DNA from 2 places in the Mesorhizobium sp. B2-1-8 genome. Region 2 is predicted to be linked to the other one. Evidence: riboswitches for the same ligand, from Rfam matches in the RefSeq annotation. Region 2 holds a riboswitch; the other holds the start of a gene.

Region 1 (11,061 bases), 1.6 Mb from region 2:
ATTGATCGGGATGACGAAACGTCATCCCGATCAAGTCGCGCCATGGCAAGACCCGTGAGGCTCCTGAGTGTCGGGGCGCTGACGCTGGATACGATCCTGCGTGTCGATACATTGCCCAACCATCAGGGAAAATTCATCGCCTCCGACGGCGTCCAGATCGCCTCGGGCATGGCCACGAGCGCTGCCTGTGCCGCGCACCGTCTCGGCGCCGAGGTATCGCTATGGGCGAGCGCCGGCGACGATCCGGTCGGCGATCAACTGATTGCGGGAATAGAGGCCGAGGGTGTCGATTGCAGCCATGTGCGCCGCGTCGGCGGCGCGCGCTCGGCACTGGCCTCGATCCTGGTCGATGCGCATGGCGAGCGTATCATCGTGCCGTTCTACGACACGCGCGCGCAGGCTGATCCCGAGGCTTTGCCGTTCACCGACGTTACGGCATTCGACGCCGTGCTGGCCGACGTGCGCTGGCCGGGTGCCGCAGCACTAGCCCTGAAGGCAGCGCGAGCCGCTGGCCGTCCGGCGATCCTCGATGCCGATACCGCGCCGCTGGCGGTGCTGGAGCAATTGTTGCCGCTGGCCTCGCACATCGTCGCCTCCGAGCCGGCGGTCCGTATCATATGCGGCCACGCGCTGGATATGGAGAGCGCTTGCACGGACCTCGCCTCGCGTACCGACGCGTTCGTTGCGGTTACCGGCGGCGCGGCCGGTACCTGGTGGTTCGATCGAAGCGCCGGATCATCCCGCCATGTCGAGGCCCCGAGGATCAAGGCGGTCGACACGCTGGCCGCCGGCGATGTCTTTCATGGCGCCTTTGCCGTCGGGCTGGCGGAAGCCATGCCGGTCGAGCAGGCCTTGCGTTTCGCAAGTGCGGCCGCCGCGCTCAAATGCCTGCGCTTCGGCGGCAGGCTGGGCGCGCCGGATCGGGCCGAGACGCTCGCCATGATGGCAGCGACCTGGCCTGAAACGGCTTAGCTCTTTGCCGGATGCTCGACCGCCTGGCGGCCAAAGTCGGGCACGTCGATATCCTGGCCGGCCTCGATGATCGAGCGGCGCACGGCGCGGGTGCGGGTGAACAGGTCGAAGAGCTTGTCCCCATCGCCCCAGCGGATCGCGCGCTGCAGGAACGCCAGGTCTTCGGAGAAGCGCGCCAGCATTTCGAGGATGGCGTCCTTGTTGTGCAGGCACACGTCCCGCCACATGGTCGGATCGGATGCGGCCAGACGCGTGAAGTCGCGAAAACCGGAGGCGGAATATTTGATCACTTCCGTCTTGGTCACCGACTCCAAATCGTCGGCGGTGCCGACGATATTGTAGGCGATGATGTGCGGCAGATGCGAGACGATGGCGAGCGTCATGTCGTGATGCTGCGGGTCCATCGTGTCGATGTTGGCGCCGCAGCGGCGCCAGAATTCCGACAGCCGTTCCAGCGCTTCCGGATCGGTGCCCGGCACCGGCGTGAAAATGCACCAGCGATTGTCGAACAGATCGGCGAAGCCGGCGTCCGGGCCGGATTTTTCGGTGCCCGCCAGCGGATGGCCGGGAATGAAATGCACGCCATCAGGCACATGCGGCTGCATCTGCGCGATGACCGAGGCCTTGGTCGAACCGACATCGGTGAGGATCGCCCCTTTTTTCAGCGCCGGCGCGATTTCCTGCGCCACCGCGCCGGACGAACCGACCGGCACCGAGACGATGATCAGATCGGCATCACGCACCGCTTCCCTGGCATCCGTGGTGTAGAAATCGCCGAGGCCGAGTTCCTCGGCTCGCTTGAGCGTGGCCGCGCTGCGGGTCGAGATGGCGACATGGCGAGCCAAACCCTCGCGGCGGATGACGCGGGCGAGCGACGAGCCGATCAGGCCAATGCCGACCAGCGCGATCTTTTCGAACATCGGTGATGTCATGGCTTCTAGCTTTTCAGAAATGTCGTGAGCGCGGCGACAACGCCGCGATTGGCCTCTTCGGTGCCGACGGTCATGCGCAGCGCGTTGGGAAAGCCGTAGCCTGAAACGCGCCGCAGAATATAGCCGCGCGCGGTCAAATACTCATCAGCAGCCGCTGCGGAATGCTTTTGGTCGTCGGGAAAATGGATGAGCAGGAAATTGCCGACGCTGGGTGTCACGCGCAGCCCGAGCCCGGTCATCTCCTGGCTCAGCCAGGTGAGCCAGGTCTCGTTATGCGCCACGCTGCGCTCGACATGGGCGCGGTCGCGGATCGCGGCGATGCCGGCCTCGATCGCCGTCGCATTGACGTTGAAGGGCCCGCGTACGCGGTTGATCGCGTCGACGATGTGCATCGGACCATACATCCAGCCGATGCGCGCGCCGCCAAGGCCGATCTTGGAGAAGGTGCGGGTCATCACCACGTTCTCGGCGCTGCCAACAAGTTCTATGCCGGCTTCATAGTCGTTGCGGCGGACATATTCGGCATAGGCCGCGTCGAGCACCAGAAGCACGTTTTTCGGCAGTCCGGCATGCAGACGACGCACCTCCTGGAACGGCACATAGGTGCCTGTCGGGTTGTTGGGATTGGCCAGGAACACGATTTTCGTGCGCGGCGTCACGGCTGCCAGCATCGCATCGATGTCGGCGCGCTCGTCGGTCTCCTTGACCACGACCGGCGTGGCGCCTGCCGACTGGATGTAGATCTTGTAGACCATGAAGGCGTGTTCGGTGAACATGGCCTCGTCGCCCGGTGCGAGATAGGTCTGCGCCAGCAGGCCGAGGATCTCGTCGGAACCGTTCGAGCAGATGATGTTCTGCGCGTTGAGGCCATGCACCTCGGCGATCGCCTCGCGCAACCGCCTGGCGGTGCCGTCGGGATAGATGTCGAGTTTGCCGGCGACTTCGCGCGCGGCCTCGATCGCCTTCGGCGAGGGCCCCAGCGGATTCTCATTCGACGACAGCTTGTAGACCTTGGCGACACCGGCGGGCGCCGTGCTCTTGCCGGGCACGTAGGCGTCTATGTCCATGATGCCCGCGCGCGGGGTTGGACGTGCCTGATCCGGTGTCTGGTTCATGTCTTGCAAAATCCGTCAAAAATGCCTCCATCGGGAAGCCGCTGCGGAAATACAAGCCGCGGCACGCAATGTCGAGAGGCGGCAGTGGTGCCGGCGGCCGCCATTGACGGCGAGGCGGACGGGTTCTAGAAGGACGGTGACAGTTCCGTGGTGATTTGGCCGGTCGGCTTGCAGCCACGTTAAACAATTCGCTAAAGGGCCGTTTGCGTGACGTAACCGGCTTTGCGAAGGCAATGCCGGTTTTTTGTTGTCCGCGACCGGCCGGACGAACGCATCGGCGGCGCGGAGATCGGCAGCGATTTCCGCAAAAGCACGGTGCAGCAAGAGAGACGTGATGGCTGCTCTGCGTGCAGGAAAGACCAACAACGAGGCCGACCAACCGTCGAGCCCGGTGTTGCGTTTCGGGCCCGACAAGCCGCTCAAGCTCGATGCCGGCACGCTGCTGTCGCCATTCCAGATCGCCTACCAGACCTATGGCACGCTGAACGACGCCCGTTCCAATGCCATCCTCGTCTGCCATGCGCTGACTGGCGACCAGCATGTCGCCAGCACCAATCCGGTGACCGGCAAGCCGGGCTGGTGGGAAGTGCTGATCGGCCCCGGCAAGATCATCGATACCAGCCGTTTCTTCGTCATCTGCTCCAACGTCATCGGCGGCTGTCTTGGTTCCACCGGGCCGGCCTCGACCAATCCCGCCACGGGAAAGCCCTATGGGCTCGACCTTCCGGTGATCACCATCCGCGACATGGTGCGTGCGCAGCACATGCTGGTCGACCATTTCGGCATCGAGAAGCTGTTCTGCGTGCTGGGCGGTTCGATGGGCGGCATGCAGGTGCTGCAATGGGCGTCGAGCTATCCCGAGCGGGTGTTCTCGGCACTGCCGATCGCCACCGGCGCGCGCCATTCGTCACAGAACATCGCCTTCCATGAGGTCGGGCGGCAAGCCGTGATGGCCGATCCGGACTGGCACGGCGGCAAATATTTCGAGCATGGCAAGCGCCCGGAAAAGGGGTTGGCGGTGGCGCGCATGGCCGCCCACATCACCTATCTGTCGGAGGCCGCCCTGCACCGCAAATTCGGCCGCAACCTGCAGGACCGCGAAGCGCTGACCTTCGGCTTCGATGCCGATTTCCAGATCGAGAGCTATCTGCGCCACCAGGGCATGACCTTCGTCGACCGTTTCGACGCCAACTCCTACCTCTACATGACCCGGTCGATGGATTATTTCGACCTTGCCGCCGACCATGGCGGCCGGCTGGCGGACGCCTTTGCCGGCACCAAAACCCGCTTCTGCCTGGTGTCCTTCACGTCGGACTGGCTGTTTCCGACCGAAGAGAGCCGCTCGATCGTGCACGCGCTCAACGCCGCCGGCGCCTCGGTGTCCTTCGTCGAGATCGAGACCGATCGCGGCCACGACGCCTTCCTGCTGGACGAGCCGGAACTGTTTGCCGCCATCAACGGCTTCATCGGCTCGGCCGCGCGCGCCAGGGGGCTCGGCGCATGACCCCGAAAAGTTGCAGACTTTTCGGACCAAGGTCATGCGCCAAACAGAAAGGCGAAGCCATGACCCCGAAAAGTTGCAGACTTTTCGGACCACGGTCATGCGTGAAACAGGAGGCGAAGCCATGAGCGTCAACGGCAGCCAGCGCGTCGACCTCGAGGTCATCGCCAATCTCATCCCGCCGCAATCGCGCGTGCTCGACGTCGGCTCCGGCGACGGCTCGCTGCTCGAATTGCTGCAGGAGACCAAGCAGGTCGACGGCCGCGGGCTCGAGTTGTCGCAGCGCGGCGTCAATGAATGTGTGGCGCGCGGGCTCTCGGTCATACAGGGCGATGCCGACAAGGATCTCGAATTCTATCCCGACAAGGGTTTCGACTTCGTCGTCCTGTCGCAGACCCTGCAGGCCACCCGCAATCCCAAACTGGTGCTCGACGAACTGCTCAGGATCGGCAACCGGGCGATCGTGTCCTTCCCCAATTTCGGCCATTGGCGGGTGCGCCTGTCGCTGTTCGTCAAGGGCCGCATGCCGGTGACCAAGGACCTGCCCTATTCCTGGTACGACACGCCCAACATCCACTTCTGCACCATCCGCGACTTCGTCAATTTGTGCGAGGAGCTCGGAGCGACGGTGGAGAAGGCGACCGCGCTCGACGCCAGCGGCCAGAAGATCGGCCTGTCGATGCCCTGGTGGTTCTGGAATTTCTTTGGCCAGCAGGCTGTGTTCCTGCTGAAGCGGTAGGCTTCCGCTCGGGCACGCCGCTATTTCAGGACGTCGGTGGCCTTGTGCGGATGTTCGACGCCGTCGGCGAATACCACGTCCGATCGCGAATTGGCGGTCCGCAGTGCCAGGATCGCCCGATAGGCCGGCGAATCATACCAGTCGCGCAGACGCTCCCTGTCAGGGAATTCGATGATGATGAGGTGGCCCGGCCAGTCGTTCTCCATCACCTCCAAATTGCCGCCGTGGACCAGGAAACGACCGCCGAAAGGCTCCAGCGTGGCATCGATTTTATGCAGATACTCGACGATCTGCGGCCCCATTGTAGCCTGGCGCATATGGGCAACGGCGTAGGCGGTCATGACGGTACTCCCTTTGATTTCGAGACCGGCCGGCCTGGTGAATGATCTTTTGCCCCAAGCACTCGCCAGGAAGCGATTACGCTCGAGGTAATGGAATGGACGCAGTCGCCAGAGCCTCCGCCAATCCTGGCGACGGTGACTTGCTTCCTTAGCAATGGAAATGGTGTTGCAGTTGAAGCGCTAAGAGCCGGAATTCATCACGCCAGGTCGGTCGAACCACGGCTCAATGGGTGACATAACAGGTTGTTTTTTGTAGCGTCGCACCGAATCCGATGAGGGCCATCCAGGGGGAAGTCCGATCCATTCAACCATCCTGCAGACCGAAAAGAGCTATCGGAAAGTGCATTTTCGCGCCGGAAACGGCTGACGCGATGGAGCATTTGCCCCTCATCACGGTCATCACACCGACCCACAACCGGCGCGAAACGGTGCTGCGCGCCGTGGAAAGCGTGCTTTCTCAAAGCATGACGCGGTTTGAGCATATCGTCGTCGACGATGGCTCGACCGACGGGACGGAAGCCGCGCTTGCGCGCATCCGCGACCCTCGGCTGATCTATGTCGGCGCGAAATGGCGCGGCGCCAATGCCGCCAGGAATGCCGGCATCGAGCTGGCGAGGGCGCCCGTGGTGACTTTTCTCGATTCGGACGATCTCTTCCTGCCGCACCGGCTCGAACGGACGCTGGCATGGTTCGACGACAATCCGGCGCTCGAAGTCCTGCTCTCTTCATATGTCTCGGTGAAGGGCGGCCGTGGCACCGCCTGCGTCAACCGCGGTGCTTTCCTCAGTCCGTCAATGCTGGAGCGGGCGGTGGTTGCGCAGACGGCCTTCATCGCCGGGTCGGCGATAACGGCCAGGCGGGAGGCTTTGCTGGCCATCGGCGGCTATGACAGCGACATTCCCCGGATGCAGGACCGGGAGCTTCTGCTGCGCTTCGCGCAGCGCTTCGGCGCCCAATTATCGGAAGATATCGACTGGACGAAGCACAATTCGCAGAATTCGATTTCGGGCCGCAGGGACGGCTATGTCGAAGCCTATGCGATCCTGATGAGCAAGCACCCGCACATCGCTCGCTCTTACCCCCATGTCCCACCCTTTATGATCGCGCGGCAGATCATCGCCGATATTCTCCGGGGGCGGATACCACAGGCATTTGCGGGATACATGGCCAACCGTTCGTCTGACGCGCTTGGTTATTCATTGCCGGAACTGGTCACCGGTTATCTTTACGGCCGTCGCTGGCGGCGCGATCTCTATGACGAAGTTCGCGGGAAGTTTGGAATTCCACCGGCCTGACGGCCAGGCCTATCGGTCCAGTTCCGGAAAATAGGGATCCGACAGGAACCGCCGGTCCCGTTCCCCCAGCAGGCAGTCGATCGGTGCGTCCATCTCGACGGGCGTGATTTTGGGCTTGTCCCGAACGCCGCTGACCTCAAGGATCAGCTTGCGCCGGATCGCCGTCGAAAACTCGTCGGCCGCATGGATCGGCAGCACGAAGGAACCAGGCCCGCCGGTCACGCACTGTGCATAATACTGATCGAGATGGCTGAAGCTCGGCGATGGCTTGATCACGATCGGCAAGCCGTTGATGACGATGCCCTTGGCAATCGCCGCATCGCGCGTCACGGTGACCGGCGGCCCGATATTGTTGGGGCCGTCGCCTGATATGTCGATGACGCTGCGTTCGCCCGCGAAATTGGTGCCGTCGAAAAGCTCGGTGCCGAAGGCAAGCGCGCTTGAAATCGAGGTGCCGCGGAAACTCCTGAAGGGGCGGGCCGCGAGCTTGTCGGCAAAGCTGTTGGCACTCTGCGCGCTGTCGATGATCTGCCAGCCGATGACCGCGTCATCGCGCACCGTGCCGGCCCATTCGAAATAGGCGAGCGCAATGCGTCCCGTATGGCCGGAGCGGACCGCCTGGATGAAATCGGCATGCCGCAGCGCCTCGACGTAGCCGGCGCGTTGAAGGGCGAACTCGGTCTCGTCCATCGACAGGGAGATATCGACCGCCAGCACCAGTTCGACGTCGACGGGCAGCGTATCCGGCGCCGAAGGAACCGGAGCGGCCTCGGCGCAAGCCAGGCAGGCAAGCAGGCTCATTGTCTCAAGCATGGCCAGCACAAGCGATGTTTCGATCGCGACATTCGCTCGCGATCACGGCGAAATAAAGCTTGTCGCAGGCGCGCCCGGTCGGTCCGATTGCCGGCTGTTCTATGCCTTGCGCTGTACGGCGACTGGCGGCGGTTCGATGGCACCTGCCCTGACGGGAGCGGGTTTCAGCGCGGGTGCGCCGGTATCCTTCACGATCGTCAGGGACCGCGGAAAGAACTGATTGTTGTGCAGGCCGCGTCCGATATTGATGATCGCGGCGTCCTTCAGATGCTTATCCAGCAGCGACAGCACACGCCTCAGCGACGGGCCGTCGAATGCATCCATCGCTTCATCGATGATCACCCATTTCGGCTTCCGCAAAGCAAGCCTGGCGAAGGCGAGCGATCGCTGTTCGTCATCGCCCAACTCACGGCCCCAGCGGGCCGACCGGTCGAGCGAGGATGACAGCCGCCCGAGGCCGACTTCGGCAAGCACCGCCGAGATATCGGCATCGCTTGCCGGAGCAACGCCATAAGGATGGTCAAGGACCTCGCGCAGCGTGCCGGCCGGGAAATAAGGGACACGAGGCACGAAGATGGGGGCCTCTCCCGCCGGCATGCCGATCTTCCCGCTTCCCCATGGCCACAGGCCGGCAATGGCGCGGAAGAACAGCGTCTTGCCGGCGCCCGGCTCACCGGTGATCATCACGCGCTCTCCGGCACGGATTTCGACATGCTGGTCGGAGAGCTTCGTGCAGCCCTCTGGCGAGGCCACCTGGAGTTTCTCGAACGTCAGGCTGCCATTGGCGTTTTCATCGAAGGAGATACGCTTCTCCTTGTCGTGCAGCACATCGGTTTCATTGAGCGCGATGCGGAAGTCGGCGACGCGCATCAGCGTGGCGCGCCAGTCGGCGATGCTGCCGATGTTGTTGATGAACCAGCGCAACGACGAATGCACCTGGTTGAAGGCGCCGACCGCCATCATCAGTCCGCCAAAGCTGATATCGCCCGAGAAATAGACCGGCGAGGCGACCAGGATCGGCGCCACTACGGTGATCCAGCCATAGGTGTCGGTTACCCAGGACAGGTTGATCTGGGCGGTGTAGATGCGCCGCATGGCGCCCAGCACCGTGCCGAGGTCGAGTTCGAGCCGTCGCTTGGCATCATTCTCGCCGCGGTACAGCGCGATGGCATCGACATTCTCGTTGACGCGCACCATCGAGGACCGCAGCTCCGCTTCGCGCGTATAGCGGTCGCTGTTGAGACGGATGAGCGGCCGCCCGACCAGCCAGCTCAGCCAGGAGGCGGTGCCGGCATAGAGGAACGCCGCCCAGACCATGTAGCCCGGTATCGCCAGCGACCAACCGCCAACGTGGAACACGAAGCCCGAAGACAGCTCCCACAACACGCCGACGAAAGACACGAGCAGTATGAGGGACTGCAGCAGGCCGACACCAAGATCGGTCGACAGGTCCGACAGATGCGCCGCATCCTGCTGCATGCGTTGGTCGGGATTGACGCCGATGGCGCCGGCATTGGCCAGCCGGAAAGCACGCGCCGGCCGCATCCACTGGTCGATCAAATCCAGCGTCAGCGCCTCGCGCAACTTCAGCCGGATCATCTGGTTGAGCCAGGTCTGGCCGATATTGAGCACCAGCAGCCCGCCGGCGATCATGGCAAAGACGAGAAGCTGGTGCAGGAAGGCGGCCATATCGCGGCGCGCCAGCGCGTCGTAAAAGGGTTGGTTCCAGCGATTGAGCAGAACCTGGCCGATCGACGTCGCGACGATGACGGCCATCATGCCGACCGACGTCCACAGCAACCATTTGCGAACCGGCGATTCTATCAGCGCCCGCTTGATCGTCGCCACCTGATCGCGCAGGCTGCTGACCACGGCGACCGGCTGAACGGTGGCCTGATTGTCCAGTTGATCAGCCATAGCCGAGGTCCTTGCGTTCAGGTGCGAAGCTCAAACCGGGTGAAGAGAGCCGACGACGGCAGCCTGTCAACCACTCAGCGAGTCCAGCACGACAGATAGGTCGGAAAGATGCCGCGCGATGCAAGTTTCCATCGCGATCACCAAGGTGTCACTTGCCGAGCCGACGATGCTTCGGCGCGGCGGCCGAGCCGTGTCGCGCCATGCGGCGACAGCACTGGCACAAAGACGCGGCGAGATGCACGCTGGGCCACCGGCACGCCTTGGTAAAGCCGCTTCTGCGCCTCGACGACGATGACACCGGAGAAGATCGGCCACAGCCGCCTGCCGGCACGCTCCAGCACATTGTGGAAGCGCATCATGAAGCGCCGCCGCGATGGCGGGAAAAACAGGGCATCGGACCACGCGGCGGGCGTGAAATTCGCCTCGCGCAGCAGTTCGGTGAGCTGCCCGCGTGAGAAAGGCCGCCCGTTGCCGAACGGCGTATGTTCGAAGCGCGCCCAGACACCGCGCCGGTTGGGCACGACGATGACGACGCGCCCCGCCGGCGACAGCACCCGCCAGATTTCGTTCAGCGTCTCGCGCGGGTTCTCGACATGTTCGAGCGAATGGACGAGCAGCATGCGGTCGATGCAGGAATCGACCAGCGGCAGTTCCTCGTCGAAGACCAGTGCCGTTGCCGTCGGCCCCGTCGCCGGCCAGACCACGGCGCCCTGGGTCGCCGGCATGAAGGCGAAGACCCGCTCGGCATCGGAGCCGAAGCGCTCCAGCCAGGGCAAGGTGTAGCCGAGGCCGACCAGACGCTCATTGGGCACAGCGGCCCATATCGACGACAGCGCCATGGTGATCGAGCGCTCGGCGAACCGGCCGAGCGTTGTCGAATAGAAGGAGCGAAGGTCGACGATGTCGGAATGCATGTCAGGGATGTAGCCGTGATATCGGCCGGATTCAACAAAAGGCCAAGGCGGCCGGCACGGCGGATCTCAATTCCCATCCCAGGATAATATTCGCTTCGACATCCCGGGATGACATTCACGCAGCGGCGCCCTATGTCTCCGGCGGTAAATGGAGAGACGCGATGCCGGTCGAAATCGAACAGTTCATGTGCCGCACCGACAATTTCGGCGTGCTGGTGCATGATCCCAAAAGCGGCCAGACCGCGATCATCGACGCGCCCGAGGAAGCACCGATCCTGGCCGCGATCAAGCGCACCGGCTGGACGCCGACGATGATCCTGACCACGCATCACCATGTCGATCACGTCGAGGCCAATCTGGCGCTCAAGGAGCGCTTCAAGCTGCGCATCGTCGGGCCGGAGGCGGAAAAGGCCAAGATTCCCGGCATCGACGAAACCGTCGAAGAAGGTTCCGTCCTTCATCTCGGCGATGAGCGCATCGAGGTGATCGCCACGCCCGGACATACCGCCGGCCATGTCTCCT
Region 2 (11,061 bases):
GGCGTCGTCGTCGTCGCCTATGACCGCCTGATCAAGAAGACACCCAATGTCGACTATTATACCACCTTCGACAATTTCGGCGTCGGCGTGATCCAGGCGAATTCGCTGGTCAAGGGTCTCAAGGAGCGCTTTCCGAACACCAAGCCGTGGAACGTCGAACTGTTCGGCGGCTCGCCGGACGACAACAACGCCTTCTTCTTCTACAACGGTGCGATTTCGGTCCTGCAGCCGTTGATCGACGACGGCTCGATCAAGATCAAGTCCGGTCAGATGGGCATGGACAAGGTCGGCACGCTGCGCTGGCTGGCGGCAACCGCCCAGGCCCGCATGGACAACCTCCTGTCGGCGAACTACTCGGACGGCAGCCGCGTCGATGGCGTTCTGTCGCCCTATGACGGCCTGTCGCGCGGTATCACCGCATCGCTGCGCGCGGTGGGCTACGGCACGGCCGCTCAGCCCTGGCCGATCGTGACCGGTCAGGACGCCGAGACCGCCTCGGTCAAGCTGATCATCTCGGGTGAGCAGTACTCGACCGTGTTCAAGGACACCCGCGACCTGGCCAAGGCCACTGTCGGACTGGTCGACAAGGTGCTCTCAGGCGGCAAGCCTGACGGCCTCGACACCAAGACCTACAACAACGACGTCAAGGTCGTTCCCTCGATCCTGTTGACGCCGCATGAGGTCGACAAGTCGAACTACCAGAAGCTGGTCGTCGACTCCGGTTACATCAAGGCCGAAGACCTGAAGTAATTCCGGTTATAAAATCAGGGGTCCTGCGCAACGCAGGGCCCCTTTTCGTTCAGAAGCGACCCCGGTATTGTTTCTGCCGGCCTAGAGCAATTCCAGGAAAAGTGCGTAGCGGTTTTCCGTCAGGAATTGCGTAAAAACAAGAAAGTCTAGGAGGAGCTTGCCCTGATGACCTCGACGATTTTGGAGATGCGCGACATCACCAAGACGTTCCCCGGCGTGAAGGCGCTCTCGAACGTCAACCTCAGCGTAGAGGAAGGCGAGATCCACGCCGTGGTCGGCGAGAATGGCGCCGGCAAGTCGACGCTGATGAAGGTGCTGTCGGGCGTCTATCCCTCCGGCACCTATGATGGCCAAATCATCTTTCAGGGCCAGGAATGCCATTTCAGAGGCATCCATGACAGCGAACACAAGGGCATTGTCATCATCCACCAGGAACTTGCGCTGGTGCCGATGCTGTCGATCGCCGAAAACATTTTCCTCGGCAACGAACACGCCAGATACGGCGTCATCGACTGGCACGCCAACGAGGCGCGCACGTCCGAGCTTTTGAAGAAAGTCGGTCTCAGGGAAGACCCCAAGACGCTGATCACCAATATCGGCGTCGGCAAGCAGCAGCTGGTCGAGATCGCCAAGGCGCTCAGCAAGGAAGTCAAGCTCCTGATCCTCGACGAGCCGACGGCATCGCTCAGTGAGAAGGACAGCCAGGCGCTGCTCGATCTTTTGCTTGAGTTCAAGCGGCAGGGCATGACCTCGATCCTGATCTCCCACAAGCTCAACGAGGTGAACCGCGTCGCCGACAAGGTGACGGTGATCCGCGACGGGCGCACGATCGAGACATTGCCGCGGAAGGAGATCAGCGAGGACCGGATCATCACCTCCATGGTCGGCCGGTCTCTCGACGATCGCTACCCGCCGCGCGAGCCTGATATCGGCGACGTCATTTTCGAGGTCAAGGACTGGTCCGTCTACCACCCGATCCATGCCGAACGGCAAGTGATCAAGAGCATCGACCTCAAGGTGCGCAAGGGCGAAGTTGTCGGCATCGCCGGGCTGATGGGCGCCGGCCGCACCGAATTCGCCATGAGCCTGTTCGGTCGCTCCTATGGCCGGCACATCAGCGGGGAGGTGCTGCTCAACGGCAAGCCCGCAGACCTTTCGACAGTGGGCAAGGCAGTGCAGAACGGCATCGCCTACGTCACCGAAGACCGCAAAACCTATGGGCTGAACCTCATTGACCACATCAAGCACAATGTGACGCTGGCCAACCTCGCCGGCGTTTCCAATGGCGGCGTCATCGACGATATGCGCGAAATGAGCGTCGCCAACGACTATCGCAAAAAGACCAATATCCGTGCATCCAGCGTCTATCAGCTGACCGGCAATCTCTCGGGCGGCAACCAACAGAAGGTGGTGCTGTCGAAATGGCTGTTCGCCGACCCGGAGGTTCTGATCCTCGACGAGCCGACGCGCGGCATTGACGTCGGTGCCAAGTACGAAATCTATACAATCATCGCTCGCCTCGCCGCCGAGGGCAAGGCGATCATCGTCATCTCATCGGAAATGCCGGAACTGCTCGGCATCTCCGACAGAATATATGTCATGAACGAAGGACGCATGGTCGGCGAGATGGCGGCAAGCGACGCCAGCCAGGAAAAAATCATGCGCGCCATTGTTCGCGGAGAAGGAAAAGCATCATGAGCACAGACAGCGCTCCCGCGCCGCAAAGCGGCACCGCCGAGGACGTCAAGCAGGGTCCTCGCATCGCCGTCTCGGCGCTGACGACGAACCTGCGCGAATACGGCCTGATCATCGCGCTGATCGTCATCATGCTGTTCTTCCAGTACACGACGTCGGGAACGCTGTTCAAACCGGTCAACCTCAGCAACCTGGTGCAGCAGAACTCGTTCATCATCGTGATGGCGCTCGGCATGCTGCTGGTCATCGTCGCCGGCTATATCGATCTCAGCGTAGGATCGGTCGCCGGCTTCATCGGCGCACTTGCCGCCATGATGATGGTCATCTGGCCGCTCGGCATGTTCAGCAACCCACTGGTGGTCTCGATCGTCTGCCTGGTCGTCGGCGGGTTGATCGGTGGGGCCCAAGGCTACTGGATCGCCTATCACCGCATACCAAGCTTCATCGTGACGCTCGCCGGCATGCTGATCTTCCGCGGCATCTGCCAGGCGCTGCTTGGCGGCGGCTCCTCGGTCGGTCCGCTTCCCGACAGTTTCAAGGCGCTGAGTTCCGGCTTCATCCCGGACGTGATCGGCCCGCTGACGCTGATCCCACCGACGGTGAATGCCGCCGGCAAGACCATTGTCGGCAGCGGGCTCACGCTGCACATGACCACGATCGTGCTGGGCGTGGTCGCGGTGCTCGCCTACGCCTATTTCGGCTTCAGGGGGCGGCGCAAGCGCGAACGCCACGGTTATGAGGCCGAGCCTTTCACGCTGTTCGTCATCAAGACCCTGGTAGGCAGCGCGCTGGCGCTGTTCCTGGTCTTCCAGTTCGCGACCTATCGGGGCCTGCCGATCGTGCTCCTGGTGATGGGCGTGTTGATTTCATTGTTCGTCTTCGTCACCAAGCGCATGACCATCGGCCGCCGCATCTATGCCATGGGTGGCAACGCCAAGGCGGCGCAACTGTCTGGCATCAACACCGAACGGCTGACGCTCCTGGTGTTCGTCAATATGGGCGTGCTGTCGGCACTCGGCGGCCTCATCATCGCCGCGCGTCTCGGCCAGGCCGTGCCGGCCGCGGGCCTCGGCAGCGAGCTCGACGTGATCGCGGCCGTCTTCATTGGCGGCGCCTCGGCGATGGGCGGCGTCGGCCAGGTCATCGGCGCGGTGGTCGGCGGCTTCATCATGGGCGTGATGAACAACGGCATGTCGATCATGGGGGTCAATGTCGACTGGCAGCAGGTGGTCAAGGGACTGGTCCTGCTCGGGGCCGTCATCTTCGACGTCTACAACAAGAACAAGGCTTAAGGGCTGGGGGCGAGGACTAGGAGGCATACGGGTTCTAGATCGCGAAGCTGCCGGCGGCCCGTCGGCACCAGAAGTCCGGGGAAGGACCAGGCTCGCGAACGCAATCCGGACGAAGCGTTTCAACCGTGGCGCGTTTCCGCGCCGCGCCGGTCAGGGTTTGCCCATTGGCAGCCGGATACAGATAAATGAGAGAGGACTGATCATGCTGATCTCGCAGATTCTCGACGACGCCGAGACGATCCGTGTCGTTGCCCGCAGCGGCGGGAAGACCCGGATCATCAACGGCGCGCGCAGCGTCTATTCGCTGGCGATGGAGGCCGCCCGCACCGGCGTCGGCCTGGCCGCCCTGATCGAACGCAAGGGACTTGGCGAGACGATCGATCTGGACGCCGCCTATAAGAGGGGGCGCCTCCTGTCGCCGATCAATCACCCCGACCCGGCGCATCTGCATCTGACCGGCACGGGGCTGACGCATCTCGGGTCGGCCGCGACGCGCGATTCCATGCACAAGAAGCTCAGCACCGACGGCGAGGAGCAACTCACCGATTCCATGAAGATGTTCCGCATGGGGCTGGAAGGCGGCAAGCCCGCGAAAGGCCAGGTCGGCGTGCAGCCGGAATGGTTCTATAAGGGCAACGGCACCATGGCGGTCGCGCCTGGCGCGGCGCTCATGTCGCCGGCCTTCGCCAAGGACGCCGGCGAAGAACCGGAGGTCGCCGGGATCTACGTCATCGGCGATGACGGCGCGCCATTCCGCGTCGGCTTCACGCTATCGAACGAATTCTCGGACCATGTGACCGAGCGCGTGAACTATCTGTTCCTTGCCCACTCCAAGCTGCGCAATGCCTCGTTCGGGCCGGAGATCCTGATCGGCGACCTGCCTTCGGACATCCGCGGCACGTCGCGCATCGTGCGCGACGGCAAGACATTGTGGGAGAAGCCGTTCCTGTCGGGCGAAGCGAACATGTCGCACACCATCGCCAATCTCGAGCACCACCACTTCAAATATTCGGCGTTCCGCCAGCCGGGCGACGTACATGTGCATATGTTCGGCACCGCGACGCTGTCCTTCGCCGACGGCATCAATACCGAGGCCGGCGACGTGTTCGAGATCGAGGCAGGGGATTTTGGACTGCCGCTGCGCAACCCGCTGGAAATCGAAAAGCCGGTGAAGGTGGCGGTGAAGGCGCTGTGACGCGCCAGACATCAGGACGTCGTCGATGGTCCCATGACAGGCTTTGACATATGGTCTTGAGGTATGTGCCAGGCGCCGTACGAAGCCTTGGCTTCGTGCTCTTGCTCGCGCACGCGTCGTCCGTGGCTTATGGAGCCGCGCAGTGCAGTCCCAAATCCTATGGCGAAGCACTCGGGCTTATGAAGAACCGGCTTCTGACGTCCGGTTACTCAAGTCCTCAGGTCGAATTTCTGATGCAAAACGCTGACCAGCGAATGTCCACGCTTGGCGGTGCGAAACTGAACGAGGCGGCCAAGCCATGCGGGATAGACTCAGCCCGAGCCCATGTCCTCGGCTGCCTGGACAAAGTCCTGTTCCCCTTGGAAGGATCAAAGGCTTCGCTTGACGCTGCAAGGCAGACACGCATCTGGGGTAAAACGCAACTCGCACGGCGCGAACTGCTGTTCATCGGCAGCTTCAATGCGTGTCTCGGCACTGCGAGAAAGCGCATGTTTCACGGCTAGAGCGGGATGAGATTAGTTTCGGTCATATCCGGAGTTTTCGAAGTAGTGTGAGCATTCTGTCGGTGTGATGCGGTTGAGAATTTGGCCGATCGCGTCGCAAACGGTTTGGACGGTGCGGCTTGCTGCCTTTCTCAGCCAGTGCTTGAGTTTTGAAAAGAGCTGTTCGATCGGATTAAGATCGGGCGAGTATTTCGGCAGGAAGAAGAGCCTGGCGCCGGCGGCGCGTATGGCGCGGCGCACCGCCTTGCCTTTGTGCGAGCCGAGATTGTCCATGATGACGATGTCGCCCGGCTGGAGGGTCGGAGCGAGAACCTTCTCGACATAGAGAAGAAATCTCTCGCCGTTGATAGGTCCGTCGATCAGCCAGGGCGCCTCGACGCGATCGTGGCGCAGCGCGGCCAGGAAGGTCATGGTCTTCCAGTGGCCATGCGGCACTTTGGCCTTGATGCGCTGTCCAACCGGCGCCCAGCCCCTTAGCGGCGACATGTTGGTCTTGGTCCAGGTCTCGTCGATGAAGACCAGTCGCGTCGGATCAATCCGGTCCCGATACTTCGTCCACTGCATGCGCCGTCGCGCGATATCGGGACGATCCTGTTCGACGGCGATCAGCGTCTTTTTTTGTGACTGAGCTTCTCGGCATGCACGAACTCCCACACCGAACGGTAGTCGACCCTCAGGCCACGCTCGCCAAGTTCGGCCACAAGCCCGCGCAAGGTGAAGTCCCTGTCGTGACAGCGTTCGATCAGCCAGTCGCGCCACGCTCCCGAGAGCTTCTTCGGTTTGTAGCCGCCGACCTGGCGAGGCGCAGCACTGCCAGTCTCTTCGACGCGCTTAAGCCACGCGATGGCCGCGCTGTAGCTGACGCCAAATCGAGCCGCCGCCGCGCGTCGCGAGAGCCCTTCCGTCTTGACCGCGGCTACAACCCGCTCGCGAAGGTCCATCGAATAGGCTGCCATCCATGCTGGCCTCCTCCCAGCATGCATGTTGAATCAGAACTGCGATGATTTGGGAATCTCACGACTCTTATAAATCTCATCCCGCTCTAGAATAGTCAAACGTCAAACGGATGCTGAACTCGTCGGGCTGGAGAGGTCGGCTAAAGCTCTGCATGGCCTCATGGCGTCAGGATCAGCGCGCGGCGCGGAAATGCTTGGACAGCTTCAGGCCTTGCGCCTGGTAGTTGGAGCCCAGGTCGGTTCCGTAGAGCGCCTGCGGCCGCTTCAGCATGTGCTCGTAGACCAGCCGGCCGACGATCTGGCCATGATCGAGGATGAACGGGACTTCGTGGCTGCGCACTTCGAGCACCGCCCGGCTGCCGGTGCCGCCGGCCGCCGAATGGCCGAACCCCGGATCGAAAAACCCGGCATAGTGGACACGGAACTCGCCGACCAGCGGATCGAAGGGCGTCATCTCGGCGGCGTATAGCGGCGGCACATGCACCGCCTCCTGGCTGACGAGGATGTAGAACTCGTCTGGATCGAGCACCAGTTCGCCTGCGCCGCTCTTGTGGATCGGCTCCCAGAAGTCGACGACATCCTGGGCGGCGCGCTTGTCGACATCGACGAGGCCAGTGTGGTGCTTGCCGCGATAGCCGACCAGCCCATCCTTGTCGCCGTTGAGATCGATCGACAGCGCGATGCCGCCGCCCGAAATGTTCGGCGGCTCGGTGGCGACCAGCATCTCGGCGCGGTGCAATTCATGCAGTTCGGCTTCCGAAAGCAGCGCGTTGCCGGTTCGAAAACGGATTTGAGACAGGCGCGAACCGGTGCGCGCAATGATCGGGAAGGTGCGCGGGCTGACTTCGAGATAGAGCGGACCCTGATAGCCAGCGGCGATCTTGTCGAACTCATGGCCCCGGTCGGTCATGACGCGGGTGAAGATGTCGAGCCGACCAGTCGAGCTCTTCGGATTGGCCGAGGCCGAAATGCCAGCCGGCAGGGCCAGGCTCTCGAGCAGCGGCACAATATAGACGCAGCCGGTTTCGAGAACCGCGCCTTCGGTCAGACTGATCTCGTGCAGCTGCAGCCGATCGAGCTTTTCCGAGACCTTGTGGTTGGGACCGGGCAGGAACGAGGCCCGCACCCGCCAGGCCTTTTCACCCAATCTGAGATCAAGACTGGCCGGCTGGATCTGATCGGCATCGAGCGCACGCGGCGATTTCAGCGCGCCGGACTGGAACAGCGCCGAAATGTCCTGATCGGGAAGAATGCCTGTCTGCCGCAAAGTCTGGCTCCTGGGCCTTTGATACAAACCTCTTAATGAAGCCGGCAATTGACGCAAGCGTGGCGCGGGTCTAAAGGGTCGTTATCCCGTGGTGATTTGGCCGGTCGGCTTGCAGCCACGTTAAACAAGTCGCTAAAGGACCGTCGGGCCGCAAGGCCGTATGGACCGGTTGCGACTTTTTCGCGGCCGGTTTTTTTGTGTTTGGATAGGACGATGACGAGCAAGACGCGCAATTGGAAGCCTCAAACCGCACTCGTGCATGGCGGAACCCTGCGTTCCGGCTTCGGCGAAACCTCCGAGGCGATGTACCTGACCCAAGGCTATGTCTACAAGACCGCCGAGGCGGCGGAAGCCCGCTTCAAGGGCGAAGAGCCTGGCTTCATCTATTCGCGTTACGCCAACCCGACCGTCGACATGTTCGAAAAGCGCATGTGCGCTCTCGAAGGCGCCGAGGACGCGCGCGCCACGGCGTCGGGCATGGCTGCGGTGACGGCGGCCCTTCTGTGCAGCGTCAAGGCCGGCGACCATATCGTGGCGGCGCGCGCGCTGTTCGGTTCCTGCCGCTGGGTGGTCGAGACGCTGGCGCCGCGCTATGGCATCGAGGCGACTTTGGTCGACGGCACCGATATCGCGAACTGGGAAAAGGCGGTCAGGCCGAACACCAAGCTGTTCTTCCTGGAAAGCCCCACCAACCCGACGCTGGAAGTCGTCGACATCGCCGCCGTCGCTTCGCTTGCCAATTCGATCGGCGCGAGGCTTGTCGTCGACAATGTCTTCGCCACGCCGCTACAGCAGAAGCCGTTGCAGCTTGGTGCGCACATCGTCGTCTACTCGGCCACCAAGCACATCGACGGCCAGGGTCGCTGCCTGGGCGGCGTCATCCTGTCGGACAAGAAGTGGATCGACGAAAATCTGCACGACTACTTCCGCCACACCGGCCCCAGCCTGTCGCCGTTCAATGCCTGGACCTTGCTGAAGGGCCTCGAGACGCTGCCGCTGCGCGTGCGCCAGCAGACGGAAAGTGCCGGCAGGATCGCCGACTTCCTGGCCGAGCAGCCGCAGATCGCCCGCGTCATCTATCCTGGCCGGGCCGACCACCCGCAGGCCACCATCGTCAAGAAGCAGATGTCGGGCGGCTCGACGCTGATCTGCCTTGACGTCAAGGGCGGCAAGCCGGCGGCCTTCGCCCTGCAGAACGCCCTCGACATCGTGCTGATCTCGAACAATCTTGGCGATGCCAAGAGCCTGATCACCCATCCGGCGACGACGACGCACAAGAACCTGAGCGACGAGGCCCGCGCCGAACTGGGCATCGGGCCTGGCACGCTCAGGCTGTCTGTCGGCCTGGAGGACGCCGACGACCTGCTGGAAGACATCGCGCAGGCGCTGAAGGCCGCCAAATAGGCTGTTTAGGGGCGTCGATCAGGCGCGTGACGGCGTCTCCTCCAGTTCGGCTGTCTTGGTGCGGATGGTCATGGCGTTGCCGCGCCAGTCGACGGCGCCGCCGAGCCAGCCGCGCGCCCAGATGAACGGGAGCATCACGTCGCGCGCGATCATCGCCGCGACCATGCGCGGCGACAGGTGCCAGCCCTTGGACAAGGCCAGCGCGCACTCCGGAAGGTAGAAGGCCGCCAAGACGGCAATCGCGGTTGCCCAGAGGCTGACGCCCGCGCTCGCCGCCGCAACCAGCGCAAGCGCGAGAGGAACCGCCGCGCCAGTCAGGATTTCGGGCGCGAAGAACAGCGGGAAGGTGACGCGGCGTAGGCGCGCCCAGCGGGCCTGGCGCGACCAGATCTCGCCAAGCGTGCGCTGGCCGAGCGGCTGCTCGAAGGGCGCCGCAACGAGATTGACGCGCAGGCCGAGGCCGTTGACCAGCTTGGTCGCGGCGGCGTCCTCGGCGATCTCGGCGGCCAGCGCGCGAATGCCGCCATTTGCGTCCAGCATCGGCTTGTTCCACAGCATGCTCTTGCCCTGGGCAAAGCCGAGGCCGAGCGCCTCGCCGGCATACTGCCAGCGGGCCTGCAATGTGTTGAGGAAGGCGCATTCGACATCGGCCCAGAAACCCTCTGGTCGCGAGCCGATCGGCGTCGAGCAGACAAGGCCGGTGTCGGGCCGCCATGCCGCCATCATGTGCTCGACATAGTCCCTCGGCATCAAGACGTTGGAATCGGCAAGGATGACCCAGTCATGGCGCGCCGCTTCCCAGCCCTTGACGCAATTGTTGAGCTTTGGATTGGCGCTGACACGGTCGTCACCGATCAGCAGCCGGGCCGGCACCTCGGGAAACCGGGCAATCGCCCTGTTTATCAGTTTGACCACCGGGTCGTCGGTATGGGCGACGCAGAAAATCAGTTCGTAGCGTGGCCAGTCGAGCGCGAGGGCGCGCTCCAGCGTCTCATGCGTGAACGGCTCGACGCCACGCGACGGGACGATGATCGACACCGGTTGCGACTTGCCAGCCGGCGGGGCGATCGTGCCGCGCCGTTTCAGCTGTGAGGCGGCGAGCGAAATGCTGGCGGCGTTTGAAAGGATGAGTGCGGTCGAAAGCGAGGCGGCTATGAAGGTGAGTTCCATCGAGATCTGGTCACTCCCCGCGGCCCGCACCGTGGCCGTTTTCAACAGTTCGACAGAGCGCCGAGTCGCCCGGTTCGTGCACACCACCATTGTCGTGTGTCACTTAAATGACATTCTTTGCCGGCACCTGCGGATCAAGGTGGGGCGCGACAAGACGCGCACGTTGACCTGCTCACCGGGAGCGCCGAAAATCGTCGGATTGTTTTGGAGCCGCTCATGTACCGCGCCGTGACGCGCAACATCGAAGTGCAGGTCAGGCCGTTCTATCTCGAGGACCGTTCGGATCCCTCGGAGAACCGCTATGTCTGGGGCTATCAGATAACGATCGACAACCAGTCGGACGAGTTCGTGCAGTTGTTGTCGCGCTACTGGCACATCACCGATGGTGCCGGCCGGGTCGAGGAAGTGCGCGGCCCGGGCGTTGTCGGCGACCAGCCCGAACTCAATCCCGGCGACAGCTATCAATACACGTCCGGCTGCCCGCTCTCGACCCCGTCCGGGATCATGGTCGGGCGCTACACGATGCGCAACAAGCGCGGCGAGACGTTCGACATCGCCATCCCCGCCTTTTCGCTCGATCTGCCGGGGACACGGCGAACGGTGAACTGAGCACCGAAGGTGGCGCTGCCCCTCATCCGCCCTTCGGGCACCTTCTCCCCGTTCACGGGGAGAAGGAAAGATACCTCACTGAGCCGCAAATTCCGCCGGATCGAAATCGTACTGCGTAGAACAGAACTCGCAGGCGACATGGATGCCGCCATCCTCGGTGCTGTCCTTGATCTCCTGCGCGGAGAAGCCCTCGAGGATGCCACGGATCTTGTCCCGGGAG

Evidence for each region. A riboswitch is a leader RNA that binds a small molecule or an ion and turns the genes downstream of it on or off. The one in region 2 is predicted to bind S-adenosylmethionine.
Region 1: linked by a shared signal. The riboswitch ahead of metX (homoserine O-acetyltransferase MetX) and the one ahead of FJ970_RS30845 (O-succinylhomoserine sulfhydrylase) in region 2 are both predicted to bind S-adenosylmethionine.

Annotation. Positions count from the first base shown of each region.
Region 1 is NZ_CP083952.1:1,567,542-1,578,602, reverse strand. It holds gene FJ970_RS07730 (sugar kinase) at 43-972, shown strand; gene FJ970_RS07725 (prephenate/arogenate dehydrogenase family protein) at 969-1,904, opposite strand; gene hisC (histidinol-phosphate transaminase) at 1,910-3,019, opposite strand; SAM riboswitch at 3,157-3,234, shown strand; gene metX (homoserine O-acetyltransferase MetX) at 3,354-4,523, shown strand; gene metW (methionine biosynthesis protein MetW) at 4,645-5,259, shown strand; gene FJ970_RS07705 (DUF1330 domain-containing protein) at 5,280-5,600, opposite strand; gene FJ970_RS07700 (glycosyltransferase family 2 protein) at 5,972-6,895, shown strand; gene FJ970_RS07695 (DUF1194 domain-containing protein) at 6,905-7,708, opposite strand; gene FJ970_RS07690 (ABC transporter ATP-binding protein/permease) at 7,808-9,625, opposite strand; gene FJ970_RS07685 (class I SAM-dependent methyltransferase) at 9,763-10,539, opposite strand; gene gloB (hydroxyacylglutathione hydrolase) at 10,701-11,061, shown strand, end outside.
Region 2 is NZ_CP083952.1:6,302,478-6,313,538, forward strand. It holds gene chvE (multiple monosaccharide ABC transporter substrate-binding protein) at 1-750, shown strand, start outside; gene mmsA (multiple monosaccharide ABC transporter ATP-binding protein) at 916-2,448, shown strand; gene mmsB (multiple monosaccharide ABC transporter permease) at 2,445-3,737, shown strand; gene araD1 (AraD1 family protein) at 3,940-4,932, shown strand; gene FJ970_RS30830 (hypothetical protein) at 5,112-5,435, shown strand; one part of gene FJ970_RS30835 (IS630 family transposase) at 5,448-6,055, opposite strand; one part of gene FJ970_RS30835 (IS630 family transposase) at 6,055-6,391, opposite strand; gene FJ970_RS30840 (2'-deoxycytidine 5'-triphosphate deaminase) at 6,564-7,658, opposite strand; SAM riboswitch at 7,737-7,814, shown strand; gene FJ970_RS30845 (O-succinylhomoserine sulfhydrylase) at 7,872-9,062, shown strand; gene FJ970_RS30850 (ceramide glucosyltransferase) at 9,081-10,100, opposite strand; gene FJ970_RS30855 (hypothetical protein) at 10,090-10,464, shown strand; gene apaG (Co2+/Mg2+ efflux protein ApaG) at 10,449-10,841, shown strand; gene FJ970_RS30865 (Hsp33 family molecular chaperone) at 10,917-11,061, opposite strand, start outside.